2 regions of the Kinneretia sp. DJ1R-11 genome follow, and region 2 is predicted to be linked to the other one. Evidence: predicted binding sites of a transcription regulator. Region 2 holds the regulator's gene; the other holds the start of a gene.
The links. The regulator FliA, encoded in region 2, starts transcription of late flagellar genes. The targets are predictions, from matches to a motif close to CTAAAGTTTNNNNNNNNNNNGCCGNTA.
Positions count from the first base shown of each region.

Region 1 (3,362 bases), on a different contig from region 2:
GGTCGCCGGGTCCACGGCCTTGGCGCTGCCGGCCACGGTCGGGCCGCAGTCGCAGGGCATGCCCTGGCTGACGCCCCAGCACCAGTTCGGCCCGCGATGGAAGCTGACGAACATCGGCGTGCGTTGGCTGACACTCATTTCGCGCGCATTGCGCAGGTCCACCAACAGGCTGTTGGCCGCTTCGCGCAGCTGCTGGCGCTGTAGATGGCCGCGGTAATTGGGCACGGCCACCGTCATGATGACGGCCAGCACGGCCATGACCACGGCCGCTTCCAGCAAGGTGAAGCCCGCTTGCTGGCGCTGGTGTTGCAATTTGCCGTTCATGCGGCGGCCGGCTTGCGCAGCAAGCGGGCGGTTTTTTGCACTTGTTCGATGTAGTACTGCAAATCGCGTGTGGCCATGGGGTCGAGCTTTTCGAACAGCAAGCCCAGTTGCTGGCTGCCGTCGTCCTGTGGGCGGGCGTGCTGCAGGCGCAAATCGGCCGTCAGCCGGGTGTGGCGGTCCAACTCCACCAGAACGCCGCTCAGCAAGGAGCCGGCCGCCGGGGCGTCTTGCCCGGCCGGCAGCTGCAGGGCCAGACCGCCCAGGCTGAGGTCGAGCACGCGCAGGCTCAGCAACTCGCCGGAGCCGGTCGGCAAGCTGAAACGGGCTTGCGGCGTTCGCCCGTTGGGGCGAACTCGGAAGGCCTGGCGCCGCTGGAAGCGGTAGAGCACCAAAGGAAAGCTGGCCTGCATCACGGCCTGGCCGCTGTTCTCTGTTGGTGCGTCGGGCTGCACCAGCAGCAAGCCCTCGACCTCGAACTGCAGGCGGATCTGGTCCAGATAGGCGACCGCGGTGAGCTCTTCGGCGCCCAGCAGCGCGGGCAAGGGGCTGCCGGCTGCGGGTAAATCCAGGAGCAGTCGGCCCGAGGCCGCGTCCACACTGCACAGGCTGCTCTGCACGCTCAGACCCGCGGCATTGCTGAGGATCAGGTGGCTGCGCTCGCTCTGCAGGCGGCGCAGCAGGGTCAGGATTTCTCCCGGCGCCTGAATACGAAAATCGCCCGAGTCGGCTGGAGTGGCCGGGTCGGGCGTGGTGGAGGGCGTTGAATGGCTCATGCGAGATTCGTGCTGCCCGGGGCACTCAATTCGGCCCCAAGCTGTGGTTAGACCGGCGGACTCAGTGCAAGGTCTTGCTCTTGCCGGTCAGGACTTGGTCCAGATCGTCCAACCAGGGCTCGGCCAGGTGGCGGATCTCTGCGTCGTTGAGCAGGATGCGCTGCATGATGCGCGTCTTCAGTCGGCTTTCCTCGGGCGCCAGCTTTTCGTTGCCGGCCGCATGTTTGAGCTGGGAAATCAACAGGACGCAAGCGCCCTCGAGCTTGACGACTTCGTCCCAGTTGCCGGTGCGGGCGGCCGAGAGCATGTCGGCGCTGGCTTGCTCGATGGCTTCGTAGTAGCTCAGAAGTTGGGTGTTCATCACAAGTTCCGGAAGATGCAGGGGGATGGGGGCAGGGCGTACGGCTGTGTCGGTCAAGCAGCCCGCTGGACTTCAGGCGACTGCGCGATTGCGTTCCAGGCATCGCGCACCGGCGTTAGCAGGCGTTGGCATTCTTCGATGCGGGCGCTGTCGCCATGCAGATTGGCCTGGGTCAGGCGCATGCACAGATAGGCGTAGAGGTCACCGAGGTCTTGGGCCAGCGGTCCGGCCTCCAGGTTCAGGGTGGACTTCAGTCCCTCGTCCAGGATGCGAACTGCACGGCACAGTGAGTTGTTCTTTTGCGCTGTGTTGTTGCTGGCGATGGCCACCAGGGCTTGATTCATGGCGTCGAAGATGCCGTCGAACAGCATGCTCACCAAGCGATGGGGGCTGGCACTCTGGACGTCGGTTTCCAGGCCCACCTTGCGGTACATCGAGGCGCGCTGGGTCCTGGATGCAAACGGGGAAGAGGCGTTACCGTACATGGGGAGCTTTCTCAGGGGGTCTTGTTGACTTGTTTTCGACCCCGGGCCGGCGAACTTGAGTGTCCTGCGCGGCTCTGCGCCTCTGCAGACGCGGCCTTGCCAAAAGCGCGAAATATGACGCAGCTGCGGCCCGAGTGCTTGCTGGCGCAGTGGCCTGCAAAGGAAAACGGCGGCGGCCTCTGGTGAAGCCGCCGCCGTGACAGCGGGGTGGTTTGAGCAGCAGGCCGCGCGCTCAGGCCTGGATCTACTTGTTCAGCATGGCCATCTGCTGGCTCACATAGCTGGACAGATTGTTCAGCTTGCCCATCTGCACATCGAGCGCGGTGTAGCGAGCGCGCAAGCGGGTTTCGGTCAGTGTGGCCTTGTCCTCCAGCTTGGAGCTCTGCAGTCCATTGCCGGTGATGCGGTCCTGCAAGCCTTTTTGCCGGGTGCTCAGGCTGCTGTCGATGCCCAGGGCCAGGTCGGCGAATTTACGCATGCGCTGGGCCAGGCCGTTGTTCTCGGCATTGCTGCTGTCAACACCCATGAACAGCTGTTTGATGCTGTCCAGGTCGGCCATGGAGGTTTCCAGCTTGGCCGTGTTGACCTTGATCGTGCCGTCGGCACTGGGGTCCAGGCCCAGGTCGGACAGGCGACTGAATTTGCCACCCAGAGTGGTGGATCCGCCGCTGACGCCGCGCAGCCCAGACTGCACGCTGAGCACCGAGCCCTCGCCCTGCAGGGCCCCAGCGGTTTTGTTGGCCTGGTCGTACTTGGTCTGGTCGCGCAGCAAGCTGGCCACCGAGTTGTAGGCAGTGCTGAAGTCATTGATGGCCTTCTTGATGGCCTCTTTGTCCGACGCGATATTCAGCGTGACTTCGCTCGTGGTGGTCTTGAGCAGGTTGATGGTCAAGCCGTCAATGGACTCCTTGAGCGTGTTGGTCTCGGACTCGATATCCAGACCATTGAGCTTGGCCAGAGCATTGCCGGCTGCCTGGTTCTGTGTGGTTTTGGACAGCTCAGGGCTGCGCGGGTCGAAGGACAGCGCATCCAGGCCCTGGCCGTCGAGCAGTCCGTCACCGTCGACCACGGCGACGCGGAAGCCGTTGCTGACCCCGGTTTCGGTGGAGCGCATCACCAGGCGCGAGCCACCTTGGTCGGTGACGATGGAAGCCTGTACGCCGGCTTTGGCGGCATTGATCTTGTCGCGAATCTGGGCAAGCGAATTGCTGCCGTCGCTGATGTCGATGCTGATGGCGCTGGCACCGGCCTTGGGGTCGAAGCCGGTTTGGTCGGCATTCCAAGTGCCGAGCTCGATGGTCAAGGTGCCCTGACCGATCGGCCCGGTGCTCGGTTGGTAGCTGGTGGACACGGACTGGGCAGTGGCCAAGCGGCTGACCGACACTGAAACTTTGCCGGCCGCAGCGCCGCTGCCCGGTG
Region 1 is NZ_JAJIRR010000020.1:5,173-8,534, reverse strand. It holds gene LNV23_RS22670 (pilus assembly FimT family protein) at 1-324, opposite strand, end outside; gene LNV23_RS22665 (flagellar brake protein) at 321-1,097, opposite strand; gene LNV23_RS22660 (flagellar protein FliT) at 1,159-1,458, opposite strand; gene fliS (flagellar export chaperone FliS) at 1,512-1,943, opposite strand; gene fliD (flagellar filament capping protein FliD) at 2,188-3,362, opposite strand, start outside.
Region 1: fliS (flagellar export chaperone FliS) is a predicted target of FliA. The motif match lies at 1,977-2,003, and genes of this name have one in related genera.

Region 2 (3,362 bases):
AAGTGGCCCTGGACCGCGCCGATGTGGCGCTCTACGAGGCCAAGCACACGGGCAAGAACCGCGCCTGCGTCGCGCCCTGAGAGTCGCCATCAAAATCCTTCTGGCGTCGTTGGACCGGCTTGCCGTACTGAGCGTACTGTCTGCACCGGTCCGCCTAGCCAGACCTGCTTCGCTGGCTTTTGCTGGCGACTCTAATGCTCGGAGCGCGCCAAGGGTTCAGAAGCCAAAGGCCAGCCGCAAGCCACCCCAATGGCGACCCTGCACGGTGATGGGCGCCGAGGCCTCCTTCAGTAGCACGAAGCGGCCGCCGCCCATATCGCGGCGGTAGGTCTGCAACAGGAAGGGGCGCTGATTGCGGGCCGAGGCCAGGCCGGTGCGGTCGTTGAAAATGCGCCGGTAGCGGCTGTTGGCCGTGTTCCAAACCACATCGCCGGGGCGCTGCGGCTGGCAGTACTTCTTGTTGTGGGTGGCCACATAACCATTGCGATCCACGGCAATGCAGTACACCACCTTGTCGCTGAGCTGCAGCATCGCTTCCTGAACAGCCGGAAAGAGGCGGTCGGCGAGTTCGACAAAGTCGCTCAAATGTTGAGCCGGCTCGCTGCCGGCGACCGGGCGATAGCGCTCATCGAAAAGTTGCTGCATGGAGATCTTGCGGCTCTGCAAAGCCTGCTCCAGCAACTCGGCAATCTGTGCGGCGCCGCGCTGCGCCGCCTCGATGTACAGCGCGTCCTCGACCTTGATGCCCGAGGCCGCGATCTGCTCGATCAGCTCCTCTGACAGCTTCAGGAAACGATTGCTGCACTGCGCGGCACTGTCCAGGCTGATCATGGCCTGCTGGATCTCCTGCTCCAGTTCAATCGCACGATCGCCGAGTGAGGCTGTGATGCGCTCGCTTTGCTGGGCTGAACTGGCGATGCGGTCGACATCATGCTCGACATCGGCGAAGGCTTGGTGAATGGCGCTTTTGTGTGCCTGACCCCCATCGCTGCGCAGCTCGCGGCTGAACACTTCGATGCGCGCATCAAGAGCCGACAAAGTGCCCATGATGGCCTTGGAGGAAGCGTCAACCTTGCCGGCCAGGTCCTTGACCGCATCGGCGACGACGCCAAAGCCGCGCCCGGCCTCGCCAGCGCGTTTGGCCTCCACCGATGCATTGAAGGCGACCAAGCGGGTTTGTAGGGCGATTTTGCTGATGTCTGAAGCCGCGTCGGACACCTCGCGCAAGGTCTGCACGATTCCGCCAACCTCGTTGCCAATGCCAGCCAGGGACTGGCGGGCCCGCAGCACCGCGTGACGGCTTTGCTCGGTGGCCTGGTTGATGCCTTGCTGGGCTTGCTGCACCTGGACCAGTTCGCCGGACAGGGCGCCCATGGCTTCGCACTGAGTGTTCACCACCTTTTGGGCGTCTTCCAGCACGCCGCGCACCTCGGCGGCATCGCGCCCGACATGGGACACCGAGCGTGACAGACTCTGGACCAGCTGGGTCAGAGCCTGGCTGCCGTCGGCTGCGGCCTGGGGCGATCGCGGCTTGGGGTCCGCCCCTGCAGGCGCGCCCGGCGTGCCCCGCTTCATTCCGAAAAACATAGGCCCCTCCCCTTGGGCACGAGTCGCCCGGCTGCCTTGCAGGCTAGCAGCAAAGTCCGACGGGCGCCGCTGAAGCGGAGAATTACCAATCGCGCAGCTTGACGCGCAGGCGGGCGATGGCCTGGCTGTGCAGCTGGCAGACGCGCGATTCGGTCACCTTGAGCACGACCGCGATCTCTTTCAGGTTCATGTCGTGCTCGTAGTACATGCTCATCATGTGCTGCTCGCGCTCGGGCAGGTTCTTGATGGCCGCCACCAGGGCCTCGCGCATGCGGTGGTCCTGCAGGCGCAACATGGGGTTGTTGCTGTGGTCGGCGACATGGCGATCGAGGAAGTCCTCGTCTCCCTCGTCGCCCGACATGTCTTCGAGGTAGACCAGCTGGGTGCCGCGTACCTTGCCAAGCAAGTCCTGGTATTCGTCCAGCGGGATCTTCATCTCGGCGGCGATCTCGCTCTCGACTGGCGCTCGGCCCAGCTGCTGCTCGAGCTTGCGCACCGCGCCTTCGATCTCGCGCTGCTGGCGGCGGGTGCCGCGGCTCATCCAGTCGCCGCCGCGCAGCTCGTCGAGCATGGCGCCGCGGATGCGCTGGGTGGCAAAAGTTTCGAATTGCACACCCTGGCCAATGTCGAAGCGCGAGAGCGCATCGGTCAGGCCGATCAGACCGACCTGGATCAGGTCGTCGATTTCGATATTGGCGGGCAGCTTGGCGATCATCTGATGCGCCAGTCGTCGCACCAGGGGGCTGTACTGCTTGATCAGCGAGGAGTTATCGAGGCGGCCTTTGGCGGTATACATCATCAGCTCCTGCGGCAATCAGTAGGTGGCAGCCATGGCCGGGCGGGCAGCGGCCGTCATGCGCACGGGCGGGCGCAGCGGGCTGGCGTTGACCGAGGCTTCCAGCGCGGCTCCTGGCGGGGCGGCCAGCAGCAACTCACGGGCCAGATGGCGGATCTCGGGCGAGACCGGTGCCGTCGGCGGTGTCTTGGGATCCAGGCAGGCCCAGTCGCGCAGCACGGCACCGAGGAAACCATCGGCGCAAGAGCTGATCTGCTGGGCAATGCGGTCGGACAGGCGCAGCTGCGGCGAGCTGGCCAGCAGCAGGCTGTAAACCATCAGGCCGGCGCGGCTGGCCAACCACTTCATTCCGGCGTAGGCATGGGTGACGCTCATGCTGTCGGTGTCAGCCAGCAGCACCGGGCGCACCTCGCGCAGGGCCACCACGCGGGCCAGTTCGGCCGCGCTGGCGTGCAGCAGCACGACATCGGCAAAGGGAGCGGCATCGGTCACCGCTTCCAGGAACTGGGCGGCCGAGCCGTTGGCATTGATATAGCGCATCGGCAGGCCGCGGGCGGCCAGGTAAGACACATCCTTGGACAGGCTTTCAATGCAAGAGGCCAGGTCCACGCTGGCCAGCTCAGAGGGCTTGGGCGAGCTCTCGCCGGCATCAACCACCAGGGTGTGCAGGCCCAGCTCGGCAAAGGCCGCGCACAAGCCTTCCAGCAGCACGCCGCCGCCCACCACATGGGGGTTGCTGACGACTGGGATGAAGCGCACCCGCGAGCTGGCGAACAGGCGGCGCAAGCCATGGGCCTGGTCCTGCGGGGCGTGGGATGAAGAGGTGCTGTGAGCGTCGCGCATGATGGGTGAGTCTCGGTTGGCTGCTGCGTCAGGGCTCAGAACATGCCCATGGCGGCAGTGTGCGAAGAGCCAAGCGCGGGCCCTCCGGCGAAAATCAGGTTCACATCGGCGCTGTCCATGCGCCAGGCGCCGGCGG
Region 2 is NZ_JAJIRR010000006.1:266,067-269,428, forward strand. It holds gene LNV23_RS12905 (sensor domain-containing diguanylate cyclase) at 1-80, shown strand, start outside; gene LNV23_RS12910 (methyl-accepting chemotaxis protein) at 217-1,587, opposite strand; gene LNV23_RS12915 (RNA polymerase sigma factor FliA) at 1,670-2,383, opposite strand; gene LNV23_RS12920 (MinD/ParA family ATP-binding protein) at 2,402-3,226, opposite strand; gene flhF (flagellar biosynthesis GTPase FlhF) at 3,262-3,362, opposite strand, start outside.